DNA from 4 places in the Paenibacillus sp. sgz302190 genome. Region 1 is predicted to be linked to each of the others. Evidence: riboswitches for the same ligand, from Rfam matches in the RefSeq annotation. Region 1 holds a riboswitch; each other region holds the start of a gene.
The links. Region 1 has a riboswitch for cyclic di-GMP ahead of AC6RNO_RS35415 (amino acid adenylation domain-containing protein). Riboswitches for the same ligand answer to the same signal wherever they lie in the genome.

Region 1 (7,683 bases):
TCGGAAAGCAGCTTGGGCAGCATAGCGTCCCTGGCAGCGGCGGCGCCTTTTTCGTAGAGGGAGGCCGCCATGTTCATCCGGTTTTTGCGGCCCTCCTGAGGGTCGGCTTCCGGACGGGTGTTGGCCAGCACAACCGCCGCAAATCGCTCCGGCGCCTTGCGCAGCAGCGAGAACACTACATAGCCGCCCATGGAGAAACCGCCAAGGACGGCTTTTTGTATGCCCAGCTTGTCCATCAGAGCGAGGACATCGTCGGCATACCGGCTTAGCGCGATGTTGGATGCCGGGACAGCGGACTGCCCCATGCCGGCGAGGTCCGGGATGATGGCCCTATAACCTGCGGCGGCAAGCGCATCCGCTTGACGGCTCCACATCCGGTGGTCCAGCGGAAACCCGTGCAGCAGGATGACCGGGAGCCCTTCTCCCTGGCTTTGGCCCAGATCTTGAACAAACAATTGAGATTCATGAATCGTCATTTTCACGGATACCCTCTCCTCCGGTTATGTCTTGAAGTTGTTTCCTTTTCATCGTACACGAATTGATCCCGGTTTTCCATCTCCGCCCTGCCGAAGCCGCTTTTTGAGCGCTCGCCAAGGGCTTTTTTCATATTCGCGGGCGTAGAACGGCATTCTGATCGGCAATAACACGCAGCGCGGTAGAAAACCTCATAGTCGAATAAGACTAGTATGGGGCTTCAAGGGCCGTAATATGCCCGAGTTGCTGGAAATTACTTCTATATAACGTGTCCGAATCAGGACGATTTTAGTTCCAGGGAAGTAGAAAAATAGCGAACGATATCGAAAAAGTTATGTAATATACCAAAATATTATGGTTAACTCATACTTCCCTAACAATTGCTTGATATCCTCAAATCATCGCGAATCCATTAACCATTTTAAGGCAACGAAGGATACAGTATGAAGAATTGGAGTTGAATCGAATGACAAAAAAACCGTGGTCTACGCAAGAATTGGACAAACTTATTCGACTTTCCAGCGAGTGTCCCCCCGTTGTTATTGCCAAAGAACTATCCCGCCCCGTGACATCAGTCCGTAAAAAAATGAGGGAAATCGGGATTAGTTATGTAACCGGAGAACAATGGAAAAAACGACAAATTCAGTACCTTATCTCCGACGAAGGCAGCTTGTACAAAAATCAGGTAAGCCCGTCGCCGCAAAGCTCCGATCTGGAGTCCCCAGTGCTTGACGAGTTCTGGAAAACGCTAGTAACGATGGCGAGATTGGCAAAAAAGAGAGGGAAGCGGGTCGACGTGCTCTCTTTTATCGATACATACCGAAAAATACGGACAGGCGGTTAAAGTTTAAGCCTGCTGTCCTGGATAGGCGGACTACAGCCGCCCGCCCTACTTAAACTGCAAAAGCACATACAGCCTCCGGACGGGGCCGCTCAAGACGAGACGGTTCCGGCGGAGGCTTTTCTCATTTTTTTGTTGCAAGATGGTCTGGAACGATGTCGAAAAAACGAAAAAAACGCTGTCGATTCATGTATTGGAAGCGGTTACTTGTAATTTATATGAACCGGCGCGGATAAAGCCGGGCCTTTCGTGTTAGGGGCGTCCTAAAAAAATAAGGTAAATTTTACTAGTAACCTCCAATAAAATTATTTATTAAAATACCGTAACTAGTATATCTTTCCTAGTGTTTTATTATATGTAAAGTAAATATATCTATATAAATACAAATTCTACAAATATTCGACAAAGGCAAACCTATGGAAACGTAGGGACGCAAAGCCATGGCCTAAGGCATCGCATTACTTTTTCACAAGAGATGAGATGCTATGGTCGACAGGTTGCCGGGTAACAGGGGCTCCCCTTTTATTCGGGGTGGGCCTTTTTCGCTTTGGGGTGTTAAAATTTATCAAAGTTTCCAAGACCAAGAGATTATTTCGCATGATGGGGGGAGTAATTATGCAAAAGCACTTTTTACCATTAACGCATGCTCAAAAACGGATTTGGTATACCGAGCAGTTTTATCCCGAAACCAGCGTTTCAAATTTGAGCGGTATCGTTAAATTAAAATCCGCAGCGGGGATCGACGACCGGATGTTGAACCGGGCCATTCGTCATGTGGTCCACAGCAATGAAGCGCTGCGCTTTAAGCTTGCGCTTGATGAGGCGGGCGAACCGCGGCAGTACGTTGCCGATTGCGAGGATTTTGATATCGAGTGGGTGGAAGTTCGTCAAACGGGAGATATCGATGCCGTGACGGAACGGGCGCAAACGGAGGCCTGCCGGCCGATGGCGCTCTACGATAGCGAGTTATTCCGGTTTATCGTCTTCAAGATCGGCCCTGCGGAGATCTGGCTTTTCGCGGCAGTGCATCATATCGTTTCCGACGGGATTTCCATGGTGCTGCTGGGGAATCAGCTCATCGATCGCTATTTGGAGCTGGTCAAAGGAACCGACGCCCTGCAAACGAGCCAGCCCTCTTATGTGGAATATATTTTGAGCGAAGCGGAATATGAGAAGTCCGAACGGTTTCAAAAGGACCATAAATTTTGGAATGCCCAGTTCGATTCCATTCCGGAGACCGTGTCTCTCAAACGAGGGGATTCCTATTTGGTCGAGACGGATGCGATTCGATTGACGGAAGAAGTGCCCGCTTTTTTACATGAAAAAATCGGAATGTTTTGCCAGGAGCATGGGATCAGCGTTCTCTCGCTGTTTTTAAGCACTCTCCATATTTATATGTCGAGAGCGACGGGGCAAACCGAGACGATTCTGGGAACGTTTATGGGCAACCGTACGAACGCAAAGGAAAAACAGATGTTCGGGATGTTCGTTTCCACCATTCCGGTAAGAGCTCACGTTGATGAGAACGCGGATTTCCTCAGCTTTGCCAAACGGATCATGAAGGATCAATTGGCGGTCATCCGGCATCAGAAATATCCTTATAACCAGTTGATCAGTGATTTGCGCGTCAAGCATGGACAATTGAACCGGCTGTTCGGGATATCGCTCGAATATCAGGTCATGTTATGGACGGAAAAGGAAGGTCTCTCTTACATGATCGAGCCCCTGTTCAGCGGGCATGAAGTGAACGATATTTCGATCCATGTCAAGGACCGGCCGGATACGGGCATGCTCATGATCGATATGGATTATCGTTCGGAAATATTCGAACCGGAAGAAATAGAAGCTTTGTACCGCCGGCTATTGACATTGCTGGACCATGCGCTGACCTTTCCCGAGAAGGCGATCCGGGAGCTGGCATGGCTGCCGCAGGCCGAGCAGGAATGGCTGCTGCAGCAGGGAAGGAGCCCGCGTCTGGGATATGACCGGGAAATGACGCTGCATGGCTGGTTTGAGCGGCAAGCCGCACGGAATCCCGAGCAGACTGCCGTATTCTTTGAAGGCGAACAAATGTCCTACCGGGAATTAAACGAACGTGCTAATCGCCTGGGTCGTCTTTTGCGTGAAAAAGGAGTTGTGCCGGACGCGCCGGTCGCGATTTTGCTGAACCGGTCCGAACGGGCGATCATCGCTATGCTCGGCATCCTGAAAGCCGGCGGAGCTTATGTGCCGATCGACCCCGGATTTCCGGAGGAAAGAATCCGGTTCATGATCGCGGATTCGGGCGCGAACATCGCCGTGACGGAAGCGGAGCTGGCCGGCCGATACGATTTGCCGGTATCGGAACAAATCGTCTTTGAAGACGTGGAGACGTCCGGGATGAACAGCGGCGGGAATTTGCCGCCGAGTGCCGGCTCCGGAAATTTGGCGTATATCATGTATACCTCGGGGACGACCGGCAAGCCGAAAGGCGTCATGATCGAGCATCGGCAAGTCTGCCATTTGATCGAGGGATTGCAAAGACAAGTATATGAGGCGTATGAGCCAGGCCTCCATGTGGCGCTGCTCGCTCCTTTTCATTTCGACGCATCGGTTCAGCAAATTTATGCTGCGCTGCTGCTGGGACATACGCTGTATATTGTTCCCCGAGCAAAGGTGACGGAGGGGCGGACTTTAGCCGGGTATTATCGCGACCACGCGATCGAAGTGACCGACGGTACGCCGGCTCATTTGAAAATGTTGGCTGCGGCAGCGGATGAGTCCCGCGGATTAAGTCTGCGCCATATACTGATCGGAGGAGAGGCGCTGCCTCGCGAAACTGTCGGCAACATATTTGATTTGTTTGCCTCAGAGGACCTGTCCCCTGCAATCACTAACGTGTATGGGCCGACAGAATGCTGTGTCGATGCTTCCGCCTATGACATTACGCAAGCTGCCTTCCATTTGACTCAAGGGAGCGTTTATCTGCCAATCGGCAAACCGCTTGGCAACAACCGCTTTTACATCCTGGATGCCTATGGGCGGCTGCAACCGCCGGGGGTGGAGGGCGAATTGTACATTGCCGGAGACGGAACAGGCCGGGGGTATTTGAATTTGCCGGAACTTTCGTCCGCCAAATTCGCTCCCGATCCGTTTGTCCCGGGTGAAATGATGTACCGTACGGGGGATATCGCCAAGTGGCTGCCGGACGGGAACGCAGCATATGCCGGTCGGATCGACGATCAGGTCAAAATCCGCGGGTACCGGATCGAGCTTGGCGAAATCGAAGCCGTGCTCCACAAGCATCCGGAAGTCGGCAAAGCGGTGGTGCTGGCTCGTCCGGAAGCGCAGGGCGGAGCGGAGCTTTGCGCCTATCTGGTCTGGAAAAACCGGGAGCGGCCGGCCGCTTTCTCCGAACTGCGCAAACATCTGGCGGTCGAACTGCCGGATTATATGCTTCCGGCTTATTATGTAGAGCTGGACGAAATTCCGCTCGCCTCAAGCGGCAAGATCGACCGGAGAGCCCTGCTGCAGCATGAGGCGGCAGCAGCCGGCGGCGCGGAATATGTCGCTCCGGGAACCGGCCGGGAGCAGCAGCTGGCCGATCTTTGGCAGGAGGTTCTCGGCATCGCCCGCGTCGGGATTTACGACAATTTCTTCGAGCTTGGCGGGCACTCGCTGAAAGCGATGACGCTATTGTCCCGCATACATAAGCAATTGGGCGTGGAGCTGCCGCTGCAGGTATTGTTTGAGACGCCGACCGTACACGCCGTTGCGCGGTATGTTTCCGAGGCGGGCCGCAAGGGATACCGGGGGATTGAACCGGCTGCGCCAAGGGAGATGTATCCTTTGTCCTTTGCCCAGCAGCGCGTATTTATCGTTAGCCGGCTGGAGGGAGCGGGGATCGGCTACAATATGCCGGCAACCGCGACGATCGAAGGTTCGCTGGACGTCCTGCGGCTCGAGCAGGCCTTCCGCGAGCTGATCGGGCGGCATGAGGCGCTGCGCACCTCTTTCCATACCGTCGACGGCATTCCGCTGCAAAAGGTGCATGACGACGCGCCTTTTGAAATTACGCTAGCCGAAGCTTCCGAACCATCGGTCGATGCCTTGATGGCCGCATTTGTCCGCCCGTTCGATCTCGGACAAGCGCCGCTCCTGCGGATCGGGCTTGTCCGGGTTAACGAGAGCAAGCATATGCTGCTGTTTGATATGCACCATTTGATTTCCGACGGCGTTTCCATCGGACTGATTTTGCATGAGCTGGCCGGGTTGTATGGCGGGGACGACCTGCCTGAGCTGCGGCTGCAGTACAAGGATTACGCGGTGTGGCAGAACGAGCGGTTTGCCCAAAGCGCCCCGGAAGGGGAGAAATACTGGCTGCAGACGCTGAGCGGAGAGCTGCCGGTCCTGCAGCTGTTGACCGACCGTCCGCGCCCTGCGGTGCAAAGCTTTGAAGGCGACCGGGTGTCGTTCATCGTGAACAACGATGTAAAGGACAAGCTGAACCGGCTGGCCGAAAAGAGCGGAGCCACGCTGTACATGGTGCTGCTTGCGGCCTATTGCGCGCTGCTGTCCAGATATACGGGGCAGGAGGATATGATCGTCGGCACGCCAACCGCCGGCCGGAACCATGCCGATACGGAAGGTATCGTCGGCATGTTCGTCAATACGCTGGCGATCCGGGTTAAACCGGAGCGGAGCCATACCTTTGCCGATCTGCTGCAGCATGTGCGCCTTTCGGTGCTTAACGCTTTTGAGCATCAGAGCTATCCGTTTGAACGGCTGGTGGAAAAGCTGAATCTGCCACGGGATTTAAGCCGGAATCCGCTGTTTGACACGATGTTTATTTTGCAAAATGCTTTTGCGGAAATTCCGGAAATCGGCGGCATGAAGCTGTCGGTCCGGGAAACGAATTTCCGGGTGGCCAAATTTGATCTGACGCTGCAGGTCAAGGAAGAACAGGACGGCCTTGTGCTCGACATGGACTACAGCACCCGGCTGTTTCGGGAAGAGACGATCCGGCGTATGCTCGGCCATTACATAAACCTCCTTGAGGGCATCGCCGCCGATCCGGGACTGGAGTACGGACGGTACGAATGGCTTGCCGACGAGGAAAAACAGCGGATCTTGACCGGCTTCAATCCGGGAGTGACGGAATATCCGCGCGAGAAGACGATCGTGCAGGTGTTTGAAGAGCAGGCGGCGTTGACGCCGGACCGTCCGGCGCTCGCTTTTGAAGGGATGCTGCTTACTTACGCCGGGCTGAACGAGCGGGTGAATCAGTTGGCCGGGGCTTTGCGCGCCCAAGGGGTTGTTCGCGGGGCGGTCGTTGCCGTGCTCGTGGACCGGTCGGTGGAAATGATCGCGGGGATATTGGCGATTGTGAAGGCCGGAGCAGCCTACGTGCCGATCGACCCGGAGCATCCCGCGCAGCGGATCGGGCACTTTTTGGCGGACAGCGGCGCCTCCTTGCTGCTCACGCAGCGGCCGCTGGCGCATCTGGCCGAGCAGGCCGGATATGAGGGCGCGTATCTGTTTGCCGATGACGAATCGCTTTATCAGGGGGATGCTTCCAATCCGGAGCCGGAGTTCGCGATAGAGCCGGGGGATCTGGCGAACCTTACCTACACGTCAGGCACGACGGGGAACCCAAAAGGCAACATGGTCACGCACGCCAACATTTTGCGCACGGTAAAAAACGCCAACTACATGCAGGTCACCGGCGAGGACGTTGTGCTGGCCCTTTCCAATTATGTGTTTGACGCCTTTATGTTTGACGTATTCGGGGCGCTGCTGAACGGAGCCAAGCTGGTAGTTATCCCCAAGAACATCGTCATGGATATATCCAGGCTGCCGCAGGTCATTGAGCAAGAACGCGTTTCCGTGCTGATGATCACGACGGCGCTGTTCAATCTGCTCGTCGATTTCCGCCCGGACTCCCTCAGCGGCATCCGCAAGGTGCTGTTCGGCGGGGAGCGCGCTTCGGTGGATCATGTGCGGAGAGCCTTGCTTGCCGCCGGCCGGGACAAGCTCCTGCATATGTACGGTCCGTCGGAAAGCACGGTGTTCGCCACTTATTATCCGGTGGATGAAGTGGCTGAGGATGCCGCGGCGATTCCGATCGGCAGACCGGTCAGCAACACTTCGGTTTATATTTTGGACGCGAATCTGCAGCCGCAGCCGGTCGGTGCGGCCGGGGAGCTGTGTATAGGCGGAGAAGGGCTGGTTCGCGGTTATTTGAACCGTCCCGAGCTGACTGCGGAGAAATTTATCGCTCACCCGCTGGCTGGGGGAGGAAAAATTTACCGGACAGGGGACCTGGCCCGCTGGCTGCCGGACGGCAGCATCGAATTTATCGGCCGGATCGACCACCAGGTTAAAATCCG
Region 2 (7,683 bases), on a different contig from region 1:
GCTTATTATGTAATGAACGGACACAGCATTCCGAACTGGAACTTAAGTTTCGTGAAGAAAGTGAAAGACCAGTATTTAGGCGATCTGCATGTTACGATTAACGGTATTAGCGGAGAAATGGTCGGATATTCGATCAACGACAAAGATCCCGAGCATAAATTGAGCTACCCGCCGAAAGTCGATTTCAAAGGAGCCAAAGCGATCGCTTCCGCATGGATCGGGAAGGTGAATCCTGATAAGCAGAAGGAACTGCTGTACAACCAGACGGAAGAGGATTCCTTCCGCACCCCTCTGAATGGAAATTATCAGTACAACATCCGTTTTGACCGGGCGGTTAACGGCATTCCGTTTATGGAGAACGGCGTCAATGTCACTGTGAACGGGGACGGGCAGGTAACCGGCTACAATTACAACTGGGATGACGATGTGACATTCGAGACGAATGTGACGCCGATCGGCGAGGACAAAATCGCCCAGACCTTCAAAGACAAAGCCGACGTTACCTTAGCCTATCAAATCCCTTATGAAGCAAAAGGCGAGAAAAAACCGCTCATTGCCTACACATTAGTCCCATTCGCCCTGAACGCTGTGAACGGCGAAGTTTGGAACCAGGGCGCTTTTTCCCAGTCTCTTTATGCAAGTGACAAAAATCCGCTTACAGAGCAACCGCTGTCCGGTAAACCGGCTTCCAATTTGAATCTGACCAAGGAAGAAGCCGTCAAAAAGGTAACCGATGCGTTCAAGCTGCCCGATGACTACAAGCTGCGCGACGCTTCCTACAACGAGGTCACTTCCCCTGAGACGGGAGAGAGCAGCTCAAGCTGGAACCTGAACTGGAGCCGGCCGGCGGCGGAGAACGATTCGACGGGTAAAATCGGCGGCAGCGGCGCCTGGGCTGCGGTGAACAGCAAAACCGGCGAGATTATGAGCTTCAACAAGTACATTAATTATCCAAATGACGGGACCAAGCCGGTTGACGGCAAGGTAGCGCTGGATACAGCCAAAGCGTCGGCCATCGATTTTGTGAAAAAGAATTTGCCCGCTTACACGGACCAGCTCGTAATGAGCGCACCTGTAGAAAAGAACATACCTGCCGAACAATTGAAACAGCAGCGCACCTGGGAGTTCAATTTCAAACGGGTTATCGATGGCGTGAGCGCCAATTACGAGAGTGTGAATGTGAGCATTGACCGGACTGACGGCGCGATCTTGAATTACTACAATTCGATTACCAATTTGCCGTATCCGAAGCAGAAGCCCGAAGTGATCGCCCTCGACAAAGCGAAAGAAACGCTGCTATCGCAGTATGAGATCAAGCTGAACTATGTGGTAGCGAACAGCGGGGCTCCAGGGGGCATTCCCATCGAGAAATACAGATTGATGATCGCAGCGGGAGAAAGCGTTCCGAGCGCTCCTGTGGGCGGAGACAATAAAAAGCTCGAGGCTAAACTGGTCTACTCCCTGATTCCGAAATTCACGCGCGAACAGTTCTTCCTGAACGCCCAGACGGGGCAGTGGGTCAATGCCTCCAACGGCGAAGTCATTTCGCTGGAACGCGTGAAAGTGGACGATATCGAGAATCATTGGGCGAAGAACGAGCTGCAATTGATGCTGGACTATCAAGCGCTTGACGTCAAAGACGGCAAGGTGAACCCGGATCAAGCCATCACTCGCGGGGAATTGATCAAAATGCTGGTCATTGCGATGAACGGAGGCAACAGCGGCATTTATTACCCTGCGGCACGCGCAGCTTCCTTCGCGGATGTGCAAAGCACGTCCAAATATTTCGCCTATGTCGAAAATGCGGTCGACCGCGGATTGCTGGTTCCTGGCGAGGATTTTAATCCGGAAGCCAAAATCACCCGCGAAGACATGGCCCAGCTCATCGTTAAGGCGCTTGGTTACAAAAGCTTGACGAAATACGAGAATGTTTTCAACAAAAACTTTGCGGATGCGGCCAAGCTGAAAAATATCGGAGAAGCTGCGATTGTCGTCGGTCTGGATATCATGTCGCTGAATAACGGCAGCTTTGAGCCCGGGCAGGAAGTGACAAAAGCACAGGCTGCCGTAGCGTTCTCCCGCTACCTGCAAAAGCGCGCCGATCTTCAGGACCAGCGACCCCGTTACGTATACTAAATCCTTATGGAACAAGCATGCCGCATCGCCGGTGTGCTTGTTTTTTTTACGGGAAACGGTTCCCGCTTTCCGAAACCCGCCGTGTAAAATTATTCCCCGTGTGCTTCCCAGCCCTGCAAGATATGTTACAATAGGCTTTAAAACTTAATCTTGTGCGAACACGGCAAAAGGAGCAGAAGAGCATGGCTGTAAATGGAAGAGTAGGTCTGGAAGACATCATCAAGGCGAATCATGTGCTCAGCAAAGTGATCGAGCCCTCGCCCCTGCAGCGCAACGAGCTTTTATCAAACTTGTATGAGTGCAACGTATACTTGAAACGCGAAGATTTGCAGATCGTGAGATCGTTCAAAATTCGCGGAGCTTATAATGTCATTCAAAGCTTGTCTCCCGAGGAGCGGGCGGCGGGAGTCGTCTGCGCCAGCGCCGGCAATCACGCGCAGGGAGTCGCTTTTTCCTGCAAGCACTTGGGCATCGAAGGAAAAATCTTCATGCCGACGACGACGCCCCGGCAAAAGATTTCGCAGGTCAAGCTGTTCGGCGGAGCTTTTGTCGAGGTCATCCTTACAGGAGATACCTTTGACGATTCCTCCGCTCAGGCCAGGGAGTACTGCGCCCGGGAGAACAAGGCGTTTATTCATCCGTTCGACGACGCGCGCACGATTGCCGGACAAGGCACGGTCGGTCTTGAGATTATGAACCAGATGCCTGAGACGCCGGATTTTATTTTTGCCACGATCGGCGGCGGCGGACTTGTCTCGGGAATTTCCACTTATGTGCAAAGCGTAGCTCCGCAGACGCGCATTATCGGCGTAGAGCCGGAGGGCGCCGCAAGCATGTCTGAGGCGCTTAAGCTGGGACAAGTCATCACGTTGGCAACGATCGACAAATTCGTCGACGGGGCGGCCGTGAAGCAGGTAGGGCAATTGAATTACGAGATTTGCAAGGAGAATGTCGAGGATATCGTTATCGTGCCAGCCGGCAAGGAGTGTACGACGATTCTGGAGCTTTACAACAGCAATGCGATCGTGATCGAGCCTGCCGGGGCGCTTCCGGTTGCGGCGCTTGACGCATACAAGGAACAAATCCGCGGCAAAAACGTAGTCTGCGTCATCAGCGGCGGCAACAACGACATTGACCGGATGCAGGAAATCAAGGAGCGCTCGTTGATCTACGAGGGGCTTAAGCACTACTTTATTTTGAACTTCCCGCAGCGCGCCGGTGCTTTGCGCGAGTTTTTGGAGGAAGTTCTCGGGCCTTCCGACGATATTACCAGATTTGAATATACGAAGAAAAACAATAGAGACGACGCGCCGGCGCTGGTCGGCATCGAGTTGAAAAACAAGGACGACTACCACGGGCTTATCGAGCGTCTCTCGCGCAAAGATTACGGCTACATCGAGATTAACAAGGATCCGAAGCTGTTCAATCTGCTCATTTGAAAATTTCCGATTTACAGCAGAACCGGAAGATTCTATTAGCTAATTTTGGTTAAATATGGTATAGTAAATAAGTCCCAGAAAACTCGAATATTTTTCGAAAAAAGGCAAACTTGCCGAAAGGCAAGGACGCAAAGCCGCAGGTCTAAGGTTGCATTCAACTAGGACAGCTGGGCTGCCGAAGGGTTGAATTATACCTAACAGGTACTACCTGCGGCTATTCCATGTGATGGAATAGCCTTTTCTTCTTTATACAGGTTTGGGGGGAGGAGGTTATAAGCGTGAACGGCGGTACATCATCCAAACGGGAGCGGCATGCAATTAACTTTGCGTGGGAATATTTGTGCCTGCTTGGCGTCAGTCTGCTGACGGCGAATCTGCTTGTCTCGGCATCGTTCCATGCAATGGGCTGGCTGGCCGGGATATTGTTTGCGGGCTTTGCTTGCTCCGCTTTTCTCGTCAAGCGAAAGGCTTCTATTGTTTTATTGGCGGCAGCGGCGTGCGCATGGCTGCTGCTTTCATTCGTGTTTCTTGCGTCCGAATTGTTCGCAAGTTTGTTGACTCATACGGTCCTGTGCATGTTTTTCGTCTACGGGATCCGGCAGTTGGCTGCGTCGCGGGAGCATTATAAGAGCAGGAGCATGGAAATGGAATACATCGCGCATCACGATTCCTTGACGGGTTTGCCGAACCGCAGGCTGTTCGAAGACCGTCTGGAGCGGTCACTGCTGCATGCCAAGCGCCACAATACACTGGTTGCCGTTGTTTTTTTGGATCTGGACCGTTTCAAGCATGTGAACGACACGCTCGGGCACGCTTATGGCGACATGCTCATCCGGCAGGCCGGCCAAAGGCTGACAAGCAGCCTTGGGGAAGAAGATACCGTATACCGTCAGGGCGGGGACGAGTTTACGATTTTGCTGCCTCATATTATGAAGCAGGAGGATGTCCGCCTCGCAGCGTCCCGTATTCAGGCGGCGCTTGAGGAGCCTTTTGTGCTTGAGGGAAGCCCTTTTGCGGTTTCGGCAAGCATGGGGATTGCGCTGTACCCGTATGACGGGGAGACGCCGCGGCAGTTAATGAAGCATGCGGACGAAGCGATGTATGCGGCCAAGAAGCATGGGGAAAATTACCTCCGTTTCTATGACGCAGAAATAAATGCCGAGCCGGCAGGCCCGGAGCGCATGGAGCGGGCGCTTCGCGCCGCCTTGGACAATGGCGAACTGGAGCTGTACTATCAGCCGCAATATGAGCTTTCCGGCAAACGTCTGATCGGAATGGAGGCGGTAATCCGCTGGCACTGTCCGGGGCAGGGGGAAATCCCGGGCAGCGAGTGGGTGCGCGTCGCCGAGGAAACCGGCCTGATGACCGCCATCGGCGAGTGGACGCTGCGAACAGCGTGCCAACAGGCGAAAAGCTGGCTGGACGCGGGATATCCTCCTTTACGGCTGACCGTCGCTGTAACCGCTTCACAGTTCAGGGACCGAGGCTTCATCGATCTGGTGGCCGACGCCATCAAGGAAACGGGCCTTGAGCCCGGCATGATCGAGCTCGATTTGGCGGAAGACATATCTTCTTCCGGCGTGGAGGAGACCGGCGAGAAGCTGAAGTTATTGAAAGCTTTCGGATTTCGAATCGCCATGGACGATTTGTGCACCGGCCTGTTCACCAGAAGCGGCGCCGACCGGGTGCCGATGGACAGCGTCAAGCTCGATAGCACGATCGTCCGCGACCTTCCCGAAGACGGCGAAAATCAGCTGCTGGCGGAAGCGATCGCCATGATGGCGCAGCGTCTGCGTCTTAATCTGATCGCCAAGGGAGTGGAAACCGAGGAGCAGCTCGAACATTTGCAAAGTATGCAATGCACGGAAGCTCAAGGCAAGCTTTTCAGCAGCCCGCTGCATCCTGAGGAATTCATTCAATTAATGAAAGACAAAATAAGTTAACGGAAATGATATGGATTTTATCAACCACAGGTAGTATAATCGGGAATTGGGGCTCTACACCTATTTGTAGCCAGTCACAAACATGATTATGTTACCTTGTATGACATGACGAATTGTGCCGCAATAACGGGGAAACTACTTTTCCGCCCTTGGAATTGATGGTACAATTGACACATGAATGCGTTACATATTTTCATTCCTTCATGGTGACACTACAAGTTGGCCTTTCGTGAAGCAGTCTAAAGAAGTAGTCAAATTTATTAGTTGGGGGTAATACGATGAAAAAAGTGTTTTCAACTGCATTAATGGCTGTTACAGTGACAGCGGTAGTGCTGTCCGGATGCGCAAAGAAAGAGGATAAAACAGGCGGCGCATCGGCTTCTCCGGCTCCTAGTGCGGCAGCTACGGCGGCGGCAACTCCGGGCGGCGCGGCCAAAGACATGAAGATCGGAATGGTTACCGACATCGGCGGCGTGAACGACAAGTCGTTTAACCAAAGCGCTTGGGAAGGCTTGCAAAAGCTGAAAAAAGACACCGGCGCCAATGTGAAAAATCTGGAGAGCAAAAGCGACTCCGATTACATCCCGAACTTGAACCAATTCGTCAAAGATAAATACAACCTGACTTGGGGAATCGGCTTCCTGATGGGCGATGCGCTGAAAACGGTAGCGACCCAGAACCCTGATGCAAAACTGGCCATTATCGACAACGTCGTAGAAGCTCCGAACGTAGAGTCGGTTACATTCTCCGAGCAAGAAGGCGCTTATCTGGTAGGCGTAGTTGCAGGTCTTACAACGACAACGAACAAAATCGGCTTCGTCGGCGGTGTGAAAATTCCGGTTATCCAACGTTTTGAAGCGGGCTTCAAAGCGGGAGTTGCGGCAGTTAACCCTAAAGCCACAATCCAAATCAACTACACAGGCGCTTTTGACAAGCCTGACCTTGGCAAAGCGGCAGCCGCAACCATCTATAACGATGGCGCGGACATCATTTTCCACGCAGCAGGTTCGACGGGCAACGGCGTATTCAACGAAGCGAAGGACCGTTTCAAAGCCGGCAAAAAAGTATGGGTAATCGGTGTCGACAAAGACCAATCCCTGGAGTTTGGCGACGACGTCACCCTCACTTCCATGTTGAAACGCGTTGATCAAGCGGTTGAGCGCGTGTCCAAAGATGTCATCGACAACAAGTTCCAAGGCGGCAAAACCATAGTTCTCGGTCTGAAAGACAACGGCGTAGGCTTGCCTGAAACTTCCAAGAAAAACGTTAAGCCTGAAATTTTGGCAAAAGTCGATGAATACAAAGCGAAAATTATTAGCGGCGAAATCAAAGTCCCTGAACAATAAGCACCTGTTCGCGCGCAGCGTCAGCTCGAGGAACGTGTCGCATGCTATTGTTAAAACAAGGCTGGTTGCATAACTAGCCTTGTTCTTTAGTTCTCAAGGTTTTTCTCCCTATCTCCTACTTCGCTTCATGAAGCGATACCGTCTTATTGCACTTCCTCTAAAAATAATCAGTAGGGTGATCCGATGAGCACAGTAACCCCTGTTGTCGAGCTTTACAATATTACGAAGCGGTTCCCGGGAATCGTTGCCAATGATTCGATCAGCTTGCAGCTGCATAAAGGTGAAATTCATGCATTGCTCGGAGAGAACGGAGCGGGCAAGTCGACGCTCATGAACATTCTCTTCGGTTTGTACCAGCCGGATGAAGGCCATATTAAAATTCAGGGCAAGGAAGTCAATATCGACAGCCCGAACCGGGCGATTGAGCTCGGAATCGGCATGGTGCATCAGCACTTCAAGCTGGTGCAGCCTTTTACGGTTACGGAAAATATCATTTTGGGCATGGAGCCCAAAAAAGGGATGAATATAGATTACCGCACCGCTCAGGAAAAAGTGCGTAAACTGTCCGAGCAGTACGGGTTGAAGGTCGATCCGAAAGCAAAAATTGAAGACATTTCCGTCGGCATGCAGCAGCGTGTGGAGATTTTGAAAACGCTGTATCGCGGTGCGGACATTTTAATTTTCGACGAACCGACGGCGGTGTTGACTCCGCAGGAGATCAGCGAGCTTATGGAGATCATGGACAATTTGGTGAAGGAAGGCAAATCCATCATTCTAATTACCCATAAGCTGAAAGAAATTATGGAAATTGCCGATATG
Region 3 (7,683 bases), on a different contig from region 1:
AAACACGACCAGGTCGTTGTTCACCTGGTTGCGGCCCACGGCGTTCTCCGCTGCCGATTGAAACTCCGGCGGCGTACCTCCGGGTGGCGGGCCGCCACCTGTCCCAAGGTCAACGGGATTACAAGCAGCTGGGTGTACGTGTGTATTGACATCATCTCTATTGTCAGATTGCAGGGTCGGCCCTGTATAGCCGGTGGCATCCAGCGTCACGGTCCCGCCGTATCCGCCCAGCGCATAATTGCTGACCGTAGCTTTTTCCAGTTCGTACACTTCCAGATTGTCGATTTGCCAGTACGAATACGGACGTGTCACGGTCATCGTTTGATTTACGGTTTCAGTCTTGGTAACAGGCGGAGCCATTGGACCTCCTGAGACCGTCCATACATACGTTTTCTTGACGGAAACGGAGTAGGTCACTTCCCCGGTCATATTCGCGAATTGATTTTGAAATAAATAATTCAGCCCCAACACGTTCGCATAGAGGCTTTCCGAAGTCGGGATCCCTTTTAACACATCGAATCTTTCCGCATCCCGCATATCCGCGAGAAGCACGCCGCTGGCCGCAGGATCTATGACGGCGTCCTGATTGATCGTTCCTTTAGTCGGTGGGCCGATTGTATAGGAGCAATTCCCTGTCGGCGGCGCCTCATCTTCGTCGTAATAAATTGACAGATCACGAACATACCAAAGTGATGCATGGAAGGTAAACTTCCAGCCATCATACCATTTCAAAACTAACCCGTTAGGCCCGTTAGATTCTTCTTGGCCTCCCGCATTATCGAAGGATGCCGTTACATGGAAATTAAAGGTTCCTGAAGCGAGATCAATTGAATCTGCTCCCTTGTCAATGATGTTAGATTCCAAAATTGGATGTCTGGTCCGTTGTTCACCTGACAATGCAGTAAGATCATAACGAATGTCAGAAGGATCAATATGTACATTAACCACCTTATCAGACGTAAGTATTACGGAATCATTTTCATCCATTTTAAACGACGGGATCGAAACGTTAGCGCTATGATGAATTGTCGCGACGGCACTATTGCTATCTGCCGAACCAACGCCCGGATCGACTCCGGGCTTATAATGATACGGACTATCTGTCGTATACATGCCGGATACCGGATAATTTGTAACTGACGGGTAGGTTGAATAATAAGTACGCGACCCGTTGTCATCATACATCCACACATACCCTAGCGTTTTCCCTGGATTTTGCGGATCAGGCCAACCCGGATCTCGGAACCAAGCAAAGTATCCGCTATAAGGAACTGCAGTTGCAGAAAATGGCTTCTCTTCACCCGTAATGGTTGGAATCTTCCATTTGTTACCTCCCGAATTTGTTAATACCCCTGCCTCATTTCCGTCTTTGTCTTGCAACCATACTCTCTGAACAGTCTTCCCCGGCGAGGGAGTGATCGTCACATCACTAAAATTAAAATGCTCCATGTTTACAAGCTCACCTGCAAGTCCGTTCGGAGGCGTATAGGCTTGCACGATACTGCTGCCATAATCGATATCTCCAAGCTTAATCGGCGCCGCTTGGGCAGTCTGCGGAATTAAGGGAATCATTAAAGATGCTATAGTCAAAATAATGAGGAAGCGAAAATATATACTTTTCAACAAAACCACCTACTGTTGATTGATTTGATCCTTTAAAAATCCTGTATATATTAAAGTTGGTGAACTGGTATCAATTCCGTTAAAGACAATACGGGTTTGCCGCATCCCATCAACAGGTGTCAAATTGCCTTTGGGGACAGCCTCAAAGGAATACCTCGTTTCATTAATCGAATCCCCTGCGTTACCGTAATAAGAATCTGAGTAAGTGATATACGTATATACGGATCCGGGCTTTTTATAGGGAATATTTACGCCGGACATTCTTGGAAGCATATTCTTGGCTTTCAATGTACCGCTTGCATCATAAGCCTTATCCGTAATACCCGCGCCACAACCAGTAATACTAGTTGCATCTGCAGGAAAACTTTTAATTTTCATCGTTTGTTCTGAAACAACGATATAGTTGTCACCTTTCAATGGCACAGATGCACCTGTATTAAAGTCCAACCACTCGAACTTGCTTACATCATCTGGAACAAGATTTCGGTAAGGATCATTAGGATCGTCCAAATCGACTACAACATATTTATTGACGCTGCAAGACATGTTGCCGTCGGCGGTTGTGGCGGTCAGTAACTCGTCGTGAAATCTCTCGCCGTTCGCTGTTTTTTCAAAGTAGCGCGGAAGCATTGTGATCACATTGGTCTTATGCCAAGCAACTTCCGCCCTCGATACGGCATGTTTGTCAACAGAAAGCGTCTGGCCGCCCTTCGAAGAAAGGATGCGTTCAATGGTTGCCGCCGCTTGGGCGCGGGTTGTCGTTTGGTCCTCTCCTAGCGTTCCGGTGTCATCCATGCCTGTGATCAGACCGGCTTTGGTCGCCAAGTACATCCACTTCTTGTCCTCCGTGTTCTTGTCGCCGGTTGCAGCCCGAACCGCTATGCGCGCCATTTCTTGGCGGGTCATCGGCGTATTCCAGTCCCCGCCCGTAAAATCGCTCCACTCATGAATCCCCGCGCTGACTGCCGCGTTAACGTAAGGCAGATACCAATCACTGCCTGTGGTGGCACCCGAAACTGAAATATGAAGCGCGGAATCCGCCATTTTGATAAACTCCGCCCGCGTTACTTGTTCGTCCGGTTTGAAAGTATGATCCTGGTAGCCGTCCACGTACCCTTTTTGAACCGCACCGGCGATGGTCGCCTCCGCCCAGTGCCCTTTCGTATCGCTGAAGCTGCCCGCAGAAACCGGGCCGGCAATATTCGTTGACTTCGTTGCTGGCGCAGCGGCGGTTGTATCGGCTTTGACATCGTGAATTGAACTTCCGAGCAGCACGATAACCGCTAGTGATGTAACTAATTGAACCCTCATTTATATACCTCCATAGTAAAAAAGTTACTTTTTCCAAAACAAAAAAACCAACTGCTTTCGGCAACCCGGCTGCCGTTTCCTTGAGGGATGTCTTACGACTTATCCCCGCAGAAGTAGGCCCGTGGCTTTGCGTCCCTGTCTTTCGAACAGGTTTGCCTTTTCGTGTTCAGTTGGTTCGTAGGTATTTAAAACTACAGGTATAGTACATTAGATATAATACAAAATCCATATTAACCCATAATCTAACATTTTTCCACAAGTATTTATTCAGCAACAGGCTCACCCAAACGCTTCAAACGGGCATGGACAACGAATCTTCCGGCCACCGGGTCGAGTGCATAATCGCAGGTCGATAGGGTAATAATCCGGTCTCCGGGAGCAACCTCCATATCAGTTGCATAAAGCGATTTTTGTTGAATTTTTTGTAAAAATGCGGCATAATCCTCATCGTCGGAAAATTCCGTCTCGATATAGTTAAACTCAGTTGTCGTATAATACGCTGAAAAAACTTCAGCGATGTAAGAAGCGTTCAAGGTGTCCAGCCGAAATTGCCGGTGCTTGTCGTAGTACGTCTGATTCACATACTGTTTCAAGTCGCCAAACATGGTGCCGTCCTTCATCCGATGGCCGTAAATAATCGTATGCCGCTGCTCCAGGTTTTTCGCATTGCGGTAATCCATAAAAATGCTGCCGGCGCGGGAATCTTCTCCTTTATAATTGCGGCTCAAATACTGCTCATTGTCGATTCCCTGCACTACGGGATAGTCGATGCGGCTGCCCTCCAGACGGATCCAACCGACTATATCCGGACCCAGCTCCAGCAAGGGGCGAAACAAATCGCGAGGCCGGCAGCCAAACATGTGTTCCCTATCGTAAGTAACAGCAGTCACTGACAGGGTTTGACCCATGTCCTTGAGCTGATCCTCCTTGAATAGTTTGCTTGCCTCAGCCAGATCTCTGCGGTTTTCATAGTATCCCCATCCGATCGCCGCCAAACGAAATGCCGCATACAGAAACACGGCTGCCGCCAAAACGGTCCAAACCCGACGCATAAGTCCCATAGGCAACGACTTCCTTTTCAACATATCTATCACGCTTAAAATACATTGCAAAACGAGGATGCTATCCAGCATCCTCGCTTGTTCCAACTGCAAGTTTATTTAGCTTCCTCGTACAAAGCAAGAATTAAAGCGATAGCTTCCGCCCGCGTGGTGCTCTCATTTGGCGCGAATTGATTGTTATCCCGCCCGTTTATGATGCCTCGTTTGTTGGCTGCCGCCACTTCCGCCTGCGCCCACGCCGGAATGCTTTCCGCGTCTTCGAAGATTGGCTTCGCATGCGCGTCGACATCCAGCTTGAGCGCCCGCGCCACGATCACCGCCACTTCCGACCGGCTGATGTTGCGGTCGGCGCGAAACGTCCCGTCTTCATAGCCGTTCATGATACCGGCTTTGCTGACAGCTCCCAGCTGCGGCTTCGCCCAATCCGGCATATCTCCCGCATCGCTGAAGCTTAGCTCTCCTTGGCCCGCGTCCAGCTTCAGCGCCCGACTCAGCAGCGCCGCAAATTCCGCGCGCGTGATCAGGTTATCCGGGCGGAATGTCCCGTCTTCATGCCCATTCGCCAAGCCTAGTTTAGCTGCACGCTCGATCAGCGCTTTTGCCCAGTGCTTATCCAGATCCGTGAACCGGTTTGCGGCCGTAGTCGGCTTCTCGTCAGGCTGCTTGCCGTCCGACTCCGTCTTAGGCTGCTCCTTGTAAGGCTTGAAGGTCGAGTCATCGAGCACAAATTCGACGTTATATTCACCGTTGTATTTGCCCGGCACCGCCATTACGAATTGAGCCAGCACTTTCGTCTTCGCGTCGTTGATCAAAAACTGCAGCGTTCTCTCATTGCCTTTTTCGTTCGTCGATACGATCTCCGCATCGGTTAAGTTGCCTTTGGCGTCTTCAATTTTCAGAGCCGTCACTTCTTTATTCGATACTGTTATTTGCAAGTAACTTTTGCCGTCTTTGATCACCACTTTTGCCGGGTGCAACACAAACTCGTCGGTCACCGACTTGTTCGAAGTCCCGCGAACGTTGAGCTCATAATCAATTACGTACTCGCCCGGTTCGTAGACTAGAGCGAGCGGCTTCACCGGCGCGGTAAGCCCCGCCTTCGTTCCGCTTGCTATAGATACCAGCGAGGACCTGTCAAATACCAAATGAACATCATAATTATGAACATAGCTCATTTCCGGCCAGTTGACATCGACCCACCCGTGCAGCTTCGCATCCAGGTTGTTAACCATGAATTTATAAGTCCGGGTATTGTTTGTGTCGTCAGTCTCCGATACTGAAGGAGTCGACAAACCGCTGCCGGTGTCTGCCTGGAAATCAGGAATTTGTTTGCTATGTTTCAGCGTGAATTCAAAATACATCTTGCCGCCGCTCACCGTAAGTTTGCCTGGCGTAATGACATACTCTTGCATAACGGAGGTCGTACTGGCATTATATTTCAAAAACTTATACGCGATACTGTAGGACCCGTCGGCGATGCCATGGACATTCACCGGCACCGTACCCGGCAATCCGGTTCCCGGGTCCGCTTTTACGGGCTGCAATTGCGCAAACGCGATTTCGAATGCCCGCTCCGCTTCATCGCTTCCGACCAATGTCAGCAGGTAACTGGCCGCGCGATCCAACTCGAAGCTGAACGAATTGTCTGCGCTCAGGATTGCAACCAAGTCCTCCCGCTTAGCGGCAGCCGCTACTTGCAGTTGTACGTCTTCCAGGCTGCCGTCGGCTTTTTTCTTTTGAAGCTTTTTGAGCGTGACGCCCGCATACGGTTCGAACGTCGCTATCTGCTGGTCGCCATTCACATTCAGCTTAACTTCGCTGGAAACGAAGTCGGTAATCGGCGCTCCCGTACTATCTGTAATCGTGGCCGGCAGGGTAAAGATATAGCCGGCGTCTTCCAAAATGACGGAAGCGTGAAATACGCTCAGCGCTTTTTGCAAAACGAGGACAGCCGCATCAACGGATTGCTGGGAAGCTGCCGCACTGGCTGCCGAAACTTTGGCCGCATCGATCGCCGCCTGCAGAGCCGTTTTGGCCGCCGCAGGGTATTGTCCGGCCTCCGTTCCTTCCGCCGCCGCATCCAAATTGCTTTGAGCCGAAGCTATTAACGCATTCAAGCTCGTTTTATCCGTCGCGGACAGCTTCAATCGGATCGCGTAGTCCATTTCATACGGCGTTCCGTTATAACTCGTCGACACATGCACTTGACCGTTCAGCAGCGTTGTCAGGTCCGCCGTCTCAAATTGTACGACCCGCGTGTTCTCTGCGGTATCCGTGCTGACAACCGTCGTTTCCTTCAGTACGCCGTTTTGCTCGACTTTAAAGCTCGGTATGGTCGTGCTGTCCTTCAGCGTAACGGTTACTTTTATTTTTCCATCCGCCACGCTGTACTTGCCCGGCTTCACGAAATATTTGTCCATCGCCGACAATTCCTCTTTGGTTGCATGAAGAACGCTGAAGTTCAGATCTTGCTTTTCCTCCGGAATGACCGGTTGGCCAAATCCCAGCTCCACTTCATACTCATGATCATACAAATTGATCGGTGGCGGGAGCAGCCAATAAATTTTTACCCATCCATTCAAACGGGCGTTCAGATCGCCGACCGGAAAACGGACAACGCGCGTATTGGCAGCCGTATCTTCGCTAACTTTATCCGTTTCCACCAGTACTCCGCCCCGCTCCGTCTTGAAGGACAAAATTTCCGCATTTTGTTTGAGGGTAAACGAAACGTATTTATGGCCGCCTTCCACAATCAGCTTGCCGCTGCTCTTATCTACGTAGTCATACATGACGGACGGGTCGGAAGCTCCTTTTTTGTAAATATAAAATGGGATAGGGTATTCACCGTCCTTAATCTGCCCGTCTCCTGAACCCGGATTCTCAACGATAGCTGTTGCCTTGAATGCAGCCACCGCCTGCGCCAATACGCTGCCGGCTGCGGCAATCTGCGGCCGGGTCGCTGCCAGATTGGCTGCCGTTTCCTTGGCTGCGGCGATCTTCGCTTGCAGCGCGGTCTTGGCAGCCGCAAAAGCTTGCTCGCTGCCGGTCAGAGCCGTTGCTTGATCGTACAGCCTCTGCGCCGTTTCAACCGCCGTGTTCAGCGCATCAAGCTGTTCTCCGTTGTAGCTGATGTAAACTTCTTTCGTTACACCGTTCAGCTTGTAGCGAAGATAGGAGCGGCCCTCCCATTTGGTATTGTCAACGGCGGCTCCGCGGATGAGCACCTGATACACTTTCTTTTGCGCATCGGAACTTTTGCTCAGCAGAAGTGCTTGATTGGCTTCATTCGCATAATCCAAGCCTTCGGCCAGGAAGCCGGCGCCATTGTTCTGGCTCGACTTCTGGGGAGTGGACTGCACCACCTCGGCAGGAGCCGCTCCGTTGAATGTAATATTCGCTCTTACGTACTCGTTGTTGTTGTTCCTCGGTTCAACGAGCACAGCCGTTCCGGCAATCTCCGGAGCGTTCTGCGACAGCCTCGTTGTCGGATTCAGCGAATCGAGGACGATGATCTTAACCGGAGCTGAGGCAACGAACTGATTGTCTGTGTATCCTTTAAGCTGATTGATCGCTTTGGTCACGTTGCTGGATGTCGCATAGACGTTCTGCAGCACGGTTTGCGCTCTGCCCAAATACAGCTGCAAGCTTTCTTTGGAGCCCTTGGTATATTCTCCGGGCGTAACGGGAG
Region 4 (7,683 bases), on a different contig from region 1:
ATCGGGGCTTGTCCTGGTCATCTCCGCTGATCATAGGGCTGCTTGCGCTTTCGGCCCTGTTTATCGCCCTCTTTATAAGGATTGAATCCAGAGCGGCGGAACCGATTATACCGCTGTCGTTGTTCCGCAACCGCAATGTGGTCGTATTGTCGCTGCTTGTGTTTATCGTAATGCTTGGATTGATGGGCGGAATAGCGGCGTTCCCGTTTTTCTCTCAGAACGTGATGGGCCTAAGTCCAACCGCTGCCGGATATTTGACGCTGGCGTTTATGGCCGGGGCGATTCCTTCGAGTATCCTGAACGGATTTCTGATTACCCGGATTCCGTACCGGAACTTGTTTATCGTCTGCTTCTTGCTGCCGATCGTCGGCGTCGGTTTGCTGTCTCAGGTTCATGCTGCGACAACGCCGCTGTACATCATTGTTACCTTTGTCCTGTTAGGACTCGGTATCGGGGCTTTATTCGGAGGAGATAACCTGATCGTTCAGGAATCCGTCGCCAAGGAGAACAGCGGCGTAGCGCTCGGAACCGTTCAGCTGTTCCAGTCGCTTGGAGCGACAATCGGATTAAGCGTCTTCGGCAGCCTGCTCGCTAACAAAATCAAAACCGGCGTTGCCGGGTTGGCCGGCGAGCTTCCTCCGGGCATGGCGGATCATATCGCGACAGGGGGAATTCCCGCGGGGATATCCGCCGATCTGGTAACGAAGATTCAAGCGGTATTTGTGAATTCGTTCCAGAGCATTTTTATCATCGCTTTGGGCTTTATGATCGCGGCTTTTGTTATCTGCTGGTTTCTGAAGAAGGAAGTGCTATCGAAAAAAGAGGCCGAAGCCGTTCCCGCCGCCGAGCTGCAAGCCTGACCATTCGGCAAAATAGAGGCCTGACTGGGTCTGACTGCCGGCTTGCAGCGCCGAGGGCGCTTTGAAGAAGAGGTTCTGATTAGCTTGTGACAATAGGCTAAGGAAGGCCTCTTTTTCCTTTAACGAAAAGGGGGCGTTCATAGCTCCTCCGTTGTCGGATTTTGGCGGATTGTCGGCGGGGGGGCCGAAAAGTAAGCAGCCATCCGAGGAGCCGATAGCACCAGATATTTCATAATTAAGGATTTTATTGACGAAATTTGGTGATACGTGATATAAAATAACTAGGAACTTAGACCTATCATTCACCAATTTAAATATTTCTTAAAGAGATAAAGGCAAACTTGGCGAAAGCCAAGGACGCAAAGCTATAGGGGCTACACGAAAAGGATTCACATCGTATGCCAGCCAGTTTCCGCTTTAGGCCGCTGAGAAGGAACCTTAAAGCAAGGTTTCTTTTTTTTTGGTCGTTTATGACGGACTAACAAGATAATGAGGTGTGCTTCATGATCGCTTATTTAGTGTCCATACTCCTGTACATAGTACCAATTCTCTTGTTGCTCTACATGATGATCGAAATTTATCAGCGAAACCGGTACAACGGGCTGAATAAAATCGCGGCCTGTTTTTTCCTTGCCACCATGCTGTTTTTCATCGGGAATTTGCTGTTCAGCATCGCCCCGATCCAATACGCGGGCCGAATCGCGCTGCTGCTGTTTTATTTTCCGGCTTGCATCATCATGTGTCTGACGATGCATTTTTGCTTCAGGCTGACGGAGGGATTTCAATCGACTCCGCGGCCGGTTATGACGGCGATCTGCTACAGCCCGTTGGTTCCGGCCTCGCTGGTGTTTTTTCCGCCTCCATGGATAACGGTTCATTTCGTCCAGAACGGCATTTGGAAATACCAGGAACCCGGTGCAGGCCTAACAGCATTGATGCTGGGCAGCACGCTGTATACGGCCGTTGTTTGCATCGTCATCGTGACCGCAGGGTTCAGGTTCGTAAATCAATACGATTTGAACTTGAAGCGAAAGCAGATGCGCACGGTTTTGCTTGGCCTCCTTTTTTCGTTTGTTTGGGCGATAGCGTTTATATTCTTTAAAATGCCGGCTGTTATGCCAAGCGGCGTCAATTTTCCGGCATTAAGCAGTTTCGCGCTCATTATCTTCACTTTTTTCCTCAGATATGCCATGATCAAATATGATTTCCTGCCTTCCCTGGAACGGAAGTATCAGGCTCTGTACGAAATGTCGCCGTTAACGATGATCATTACGGACCAGGACGGAATTATTAAAGAGGCGAATCCGCAAGCGGCGCTGCTTTTTGAATGCACGCAGAAGGAATTGCTTCTTCGCCATGCGCAGGAGTTCATTTTTCCCCAGTCCCACAAGTCCTCGCGTTCGTTCGACCAGCCGGGTTTCGGGGAAGAAACGATCCAGGGGGACTATATCGTCGTCACGCGCAAAGGGGCGAAAAAGTACGTTAAGGCCGAGAGCAAATATTTTGAGGCGCAGGGCGATCTGCTGCAGTATGTGGTGCTGCTCGACGTTACGAAAGCCAAGGCGGCCGAAGAGCAGGCCGTGTATCTCGCTTACCACGATACGCTGACAGGCCTTATGAACCGCGCTTATTTCAACAACGAGCTGGAATCGCATTTATCCGAGGGCAGTCGTTCTTCCATTGCCATTATGCTGCTGGACTTGGACGGATTTAAGCAAATTAACGATACTCAAGGGCACGTTGTCGGGGATCATTTGTTGAAAAAAGTGGCCGACCAGTTGTCGCTGCTCGCGCCTCCGCAGGCGACGATCTTCCGATTGGGCGGGGACGAATTTGCGCTCATTATTCCCGGATTGAAGGACAAGGAGCAGATCCACGGCTGGGCGAATCAAATACTCGCAGGCTTCAAAATGCCTTTTGCTTATCAGGATAAAGCGTTCTACGTTACGTCCAGCATGGGCATTTGCTGGTCCCCTGAGCATGGCGTGAATCCGGACGAGCTGCTGCAATTCGCCGATATCGCGATGTATCAGGCGAAACGGCAGGGCAGAAACCAGTTCGTGATGTACGAGCCGCAGCTGCATGACGAGGAACAGGGGCGATATTTGATCAATTCGGGGGTGCGGCAAGGTTTGGAGGAAGGCGAGTTCTCGCTTCATTACCAGCCCCAAATCGACGTGCGGACAGGCGCGGTTATGGGGGTCGAGGCGCTGATCCGCTGGAATCGTCCCGGCATCGGTTTTGTTCCGCCCGGCGATTTTATTCCGCTAGCCGAAGAGTCGGGCATTATTGTGGAGATCGGGTATTGGGTGCTCGATACCGCATGTCTTCAGCTTCAGCGCTGGCTGGAAGCGGGGATTGCGCCGTTTTCGATGTCCATCAATTTGTCGGCCAGGCAGTTCCTCGACCCGAACTTTTCGCGCCGGCTGACGGATACGCTGCATCGAACGGGCATTGATCCGAGCCTGCTCTGCCTGGAGATTACCGAGAACACGGCAATGAGCGACAGCGAAAATGTGACGAACATTTGCAGCGAGATTATGAATTTGGGCGTGAAGCTGTCCATTGACGACTTTGGCACGGGATATTCTTCCTTATCGCTGCTCAAACGGCTATCCGTCCATTCCATCAAAATCGACCGCTCCTTTGTGAAAGATATGCTGGAAAGCGAACATGACCGCGCCATCATCAACGCGATTATTGCGATGTCGCACAGTCTCGGGAAGCGGGTCGTGGCCGAAGGCGTAGAGGAGCAGGGCCAATGGGATATGTTGTCTGGGCTTGGATGCGACGAGATTCAAGGCTATTATATAAGCAGACCGCTTGCAGCCGGGGATTTGGTCGGATTTTTAAGCAAAAATAAAGTGGGAGTCTGAAGCTGCTCGCGCAGCGGCGGACTTCTTTGGATTTTCCGGGGAAACCGGATGTGGTAACATAGAATATAGAAAGGGAAAGCTGCAATCGGGGAACGAAGCCTGAAAACTTTAGGGAGAGCTATGAACAAACACGAAGAAGAAAAGAAGGCGCTCGAGCGGACGGCCATCGACATATTTGTGGAGTTGTACAATCTCAATCATCGGCTTCCGTTCAGGCTGCTGCAGCAGCAGGAAAAGCCAGACGCACTGCTGGAGGACGCCAGCCTGAACAAAAAGGGGCTCGAAGTGACGCATCTTTTTTATGACACCGAAGAAGCAAGGCTTATGATGGCGCGCTCGGAGCTTACGCTTCCCGGAACGGAAGTGCCGGACCGGTTTATTCAATCGATCAACGATAGAGTGCGCAGCAAAGTTGAGAAGTTTGCGGACTATTCGCACGATTATCCGTGCGCACTGCTGATCCGCAATTTATCGTTGTTTTTCGGCATGTCCGACGTGCTGCGCAGGAAAGAGAAGCTTAAGCTGCCCCGTGGGCATTTTACGGAAGTGTGGCTGCTTTCGCGGGATTTTACCCCGGATTGGCTGCTCATTAATTTATATGAAACGGAAGGTTGAAGCGAATTGGAGGAACTGAAGCAAGTGACGGCGGCCCTGGAGTCCGCAGGGATCGACTGTGCGTTAGGCGGGAGCGGGATGATGCATAGTCTCGGTTTGACGGAAATCGTGAACGACTGGGACTTGACGACGGACGCTCCCATGGATAAGGTGCTCGCGAGCTTGACGGCGTTCAAGGCGGCGCCGCAGCGTGTCGGCGATTTTCCTTTCGCCAGCGATTATTTGATTAGAGTGGAGAGGCAGGGCAAGGCGATCGAAATTATCGGCAGCTTCAAAATTCACGCCAAAGACGGCGTCGTCCGCATTCCGACCGTCGCTTCGCATCGCTGGAAAGGGATTGCCGTCGGCTCGCCGGAAGTTTGGGCCGTCGCCTACGAGCTGATGAACCGCCCGTTGAAGGCGGAGCGGCTCTGGCGCTATTTGGATATCCATGGAGCGGATCCCGGCGCAGTCAATCAGCTCGAAAGCCCCGCCATTCCGGCTGAAATCCGAAACCGCCTGCGGCAGCTGGCGGAAAAAAAGTAAAGGCCTCCGCCTACGATGCCGGGGGTTTTTTTGCTGCTTGCAGAATATGGTGCTAAACTGGTTGTACTTAGGGTAGGCGGGAGAAGCATATCCTTAGAGGGAGGCAAAACCGGATGGCTGGAAAATTTTCAAATATGGACAATATAAGCAATGATCATTCTTTCCGCGATGTGATGAAGTGGATGCGGAACAGGCCGAAGAAGAACGTCGATTACCAGGTTCCGCAGCACCGGAATAAAAGTCCCCGCTTTTTGCAGGAAAACCGTACGGAAGAAACGATTACGTGGATCGGACATTCGACGTTTCTTATTCAAAAAGAAGGCATGAACATCGTCACGGACCCCGTATGGGCAAAAAGAATGGGAGCCGCCAGACGGTTGACCGAGCCCGGATTATCCGTTCAGGATATGCCGCAGGCGGATGTAATTCTGATTTCGCACGCCCACTACGATCATTTGGACATTCCATCTCTCCGCTCGTTAAGGGGCAATCCGACTGTACTCGTACCCGAGGGCCTCGGTCCGATGATCAGACGCAAAGGCTTCCAACAGGTGTTAGAGCTGCCGTGGTGGGGATTTGCCCAGGTCGGGAGCCTGGAGTTTCACTTCGTTCCCGCGCAGCATTGGACGCGCAGAACGCTTTGGGATACCAACTCTTCCCATTGGGGAGGGTGGGTGATCAAGAAGGAAGGCGCAGGCGAAGAAGCCGTTTATTTTGCCGGAGACAGCGGTTATTTCCGCGGTTTTAAAGAAATTGGCTCCAGATATCGGATACATACCGCTATTATGCCTATCGGGGCATATGATCCCGTATGGTTCATGCAAGTGTCTCATATGACGCCCGAGGAGGCCGTACAAGCTTTTTGCGATGTGCAGGCCAAAGTATTCATCCCTATGCATTACGGAACGTTCAAGCTGGCTGACGATACGCCAAAAGAAGCGTTGGAGCGGCTGGAGAAAGAATGGTCCCGGAAAATGGCCGGCTCCGGGGACCTGCGGATTCTTGAACTGGGCGAGACCGTGCTAAGCCCGGTAATCGTACCGGTATAAAGGCAGTACTAGCAGTATTAGCGGTTTGTGGAGGAGGACTGTTATGAAACGCATGTACACGCTGCTTGTGATCGTTTTCGGAGTATACGCTTTAGCGGTAAGCCTCTATTTGTTGAAAGGCGACTTGTTCGGCATTCCGAACGGGCTCGCAGCTACGGAAGCGGACCCGCATACGTTTATGACCGCGCAGGAGATCGCAAAAGCGGAATCGCTGTCGCGCATCCATTCGCTGGCGTATTTTTTAACCTCTCCGCTGCAAATGGGGCTGCTGCTCGCGCTGCTGGGCGTATCCGTGCGTTTTCGCAATGCGGCCGAGCGGTGGTTCCGCAAGCCTTTTTGGCAGACGATCGTCTATGTGACACTGTTCTTGCTGCTGATGGACGTGCTGTTTGTGCCGGTCGATTACTACTTGCTCAAAGTTGACCAAGCGTACGGCATATCCAACGAAACGATCGGCATGTTTTGGGGCGACCACGCCAAAGATTTTGTTATTAACACTTTCGGCACGCTCGTCATCGTCGGACTGTTCCGCTGGGTCATAAGACGCAGCCCGAACCGTTGGTGGCTGTGGTTTTGGCTCGCTTCGATTCCGCTTATTCTGTTTGTGACCTTTATCCAGCCCGTTGTGCTGGACCCGCTGTACAACGATTTTCAGCCGCTGCAAAATCAGGAACTGAGGCGCGATATTTTGGACCTGGCAGCCAAATCGGATATTCCGGCCCATCAAGTTTATCAAGTGAACATGTCGGAGCGCACGAATGCGATCAACGCTTATGTGAACGGCATCGGCGGCAACGCAAGAATCGTGCTGTGGGATACGATTTTGCAAAAACTGCAAAAAGACGAGATTTTGACCGTCATGGCTCATGAAATGGGGCATTATGCGGAGAAGCACATTTATTGGGGCATTCTGTTTGGCGTCGTTTTGAGCTTTATCGGGTTTTGGCTCGCCTTTCATGCTTTTCGGTTCGCGGTCCGCCGCTGGGGCCCGCTTTGGGGAATCCGCGAAGAACGCGACCTTGCCGCGCTGCCGATTTTGCTTTTGATAGCAACCTTTATGAATTTCGCATCGGCTCCGGCGCAAAATGCGTTCTCGCGCGTCATCGAACACAGGGCGGACATGTACTCGATGAAGATGACCGGCGCCGGCGCCGCCGCGGTGCGCGCTTTTCAGAAAATCGCCAAAGAGAACCTGAGTCCGGTTACGCAGCCTCCGCTCGTGCAGTGGTTCCGCGGCTCCCATCCGACTATACTCGAACGAATCTTGTACTTCAAGCAGTTTGAGCGCTGACCGATGATCGGGAATGACCTGCCTGAACGAAGGGAATAGTAGGTATGCTGACCAATCGACCGGACTGCCGGAGAGGCTTAGGGCAGCAACATTGGAACAGAACGGGTGTGCGCTCTTGGAGGAAGGAAAAAAATGGGACCTGATCTCGATTGCATCCATTCCGCTAATTATGACGCTGGGGAATTCCATGCTGATCCCCGTACTTCCGGCTATACGCGCCAAGCTTGGAGTGACTTCGCTGCAGGTAAGCCTGATGATTACCGTTTACTCGGCGATTGCGATTGTTCTCATCCCGATTGCCGGCTATATTTCCGATAAAATCGGTAGGAAAAAAGTAATCATTCCGAGCTTGATCATAACGGGCATCGGAGGATTGGTATCCGGGCTGGCGGCAATGTGGATGCAGCAGCCGTATCTTCTGATTTTGATCGGACGGTTTATGCAGGGAGTGGGCGCGGCCGGCGCTG

Region 2: it holds a riboswitch for cyclic di-GMP, as region 1 does, so the genes downstream of both, AC6RNO_RS32515 (EAL domain-containing protein) here and AC6RNO_RS35415 (amino acid adenylation domain-containing protein) in region 1, are expected to answer to the same signal.
Region 3: it holds a riboswitch for cyclic di-GMP, as region 1 does, so the genes downstream of both, AC6RNO_RS32615 (S-layer homology domain-containing protein) here and AC6RNO_RS35415 (amino acid adenylation domain-containing protein) in region 1, are expected to answer to the same signal.
Region 4: it holds a riboswitch for cyclic di-GMP, as region 1 does, so the genes downstream of both, AC6RNO_RS33875 (EAL domain-containing protein) here and AC6RNO_RS35415 (amino acid adenylation domain-containing protein) in region 1, are expected to answer to the same signal.

Annotation. Positions count from the first base shown of each region.
Region 1 is NZ_JBZYAO010000065.1:2,764-10,446, reverse strand. Features, by position in the region: gene AC6RNO_RS35425 (alpha/beta fold hydrolase) at 1-476, opposite strand, end outside; gene AC6RNO_RS35420 (hypothetical protein) at 941-1,318, shown strand; cyclic di-GMP riboswitch class I at 1,713-1,820, shown strand; partial or broken gene AC6RNO_RS35415 (amino acid adenylation domain-containing protein) at 1,931-7,683, shown strand, end outside.
Region 2 is NZ_JBZYAO010000047.1:47,933-55,615, reverse strand. Features, by position in the region: gene AC6RNO_RS32525 (YcdB/YcdC domain-containing protein) at 1-2,136, shown strand, start outside; gene ilvA (threonine ammonia-lyase IlvA) at 2,319-3,575, shown strand; cyclic di-GMP riboswitch class I at 3,669-3,755, shown strand; gene AC6RNO_RS32515 (EAL domain-containing protein) at 3,854-5,518, shown strand; gene AC6RNO_RS32510 (BMP family lipoprotein) at 5,797-6,864, shown strand; gene AC6RNO_RS32505 (ABC transporter ATP-binding protein) at 7,048-7,683, shown strand, end outside.
Region 3 is NZ_JBZYAO010000048.1:14,391-22,073, forward strand. Features, by position in the region: gene AC6RNO_RS32610 (DUF5704 domain-containing protein) at 1-1,623, opposite strand, end outside; gene AC6RNO_RS32615 (S-layer homology domain-containing protein) at 1,633-2,934, opposite strand; cyclic di-GMP riboswitch class I at 2,991-3,101, opposite strand; gene srtB (class B sortase) at 3,198-3,995, opposite strand; gene AC6RNO_RS32625 (NEAT domain-containing protein) at 4,091-7,683, opposite strand, start outside.
Region 4 is NZ_JBZYAO010000053.1:36,041-43,723, forward strand. Features, by position in the region: gene AC6RNO_RS33870 (DHA2 family efflux MFS transporter permease subunit) at 1-860, shown strand, start outside; cyclic di-GMP riboswitch class I at 1,185-1,277, shown strand; gene AC6RNO_RS33875 (EAL domain-containing protein) at 1,364-3,736, shown strand; gene AC6RNO_RS33880 (hypothetical protein) at 3,857-4,351, shown strand; gene AC6RNO_RS33885 (hypothetical protein) at 4,358-4,876, shown strand; gene AC6RNO_RS33890 (MBL fold metallo-hydrolase) at 4,990-5,925, shown strand; gene AC6RNO_RS33895 (M48 family metalloprotease) at 5,969-7,216, shown strand; gene bcbE (bacillibactin exporter BcbE) at 7,332-7,683, shown strand, end outside.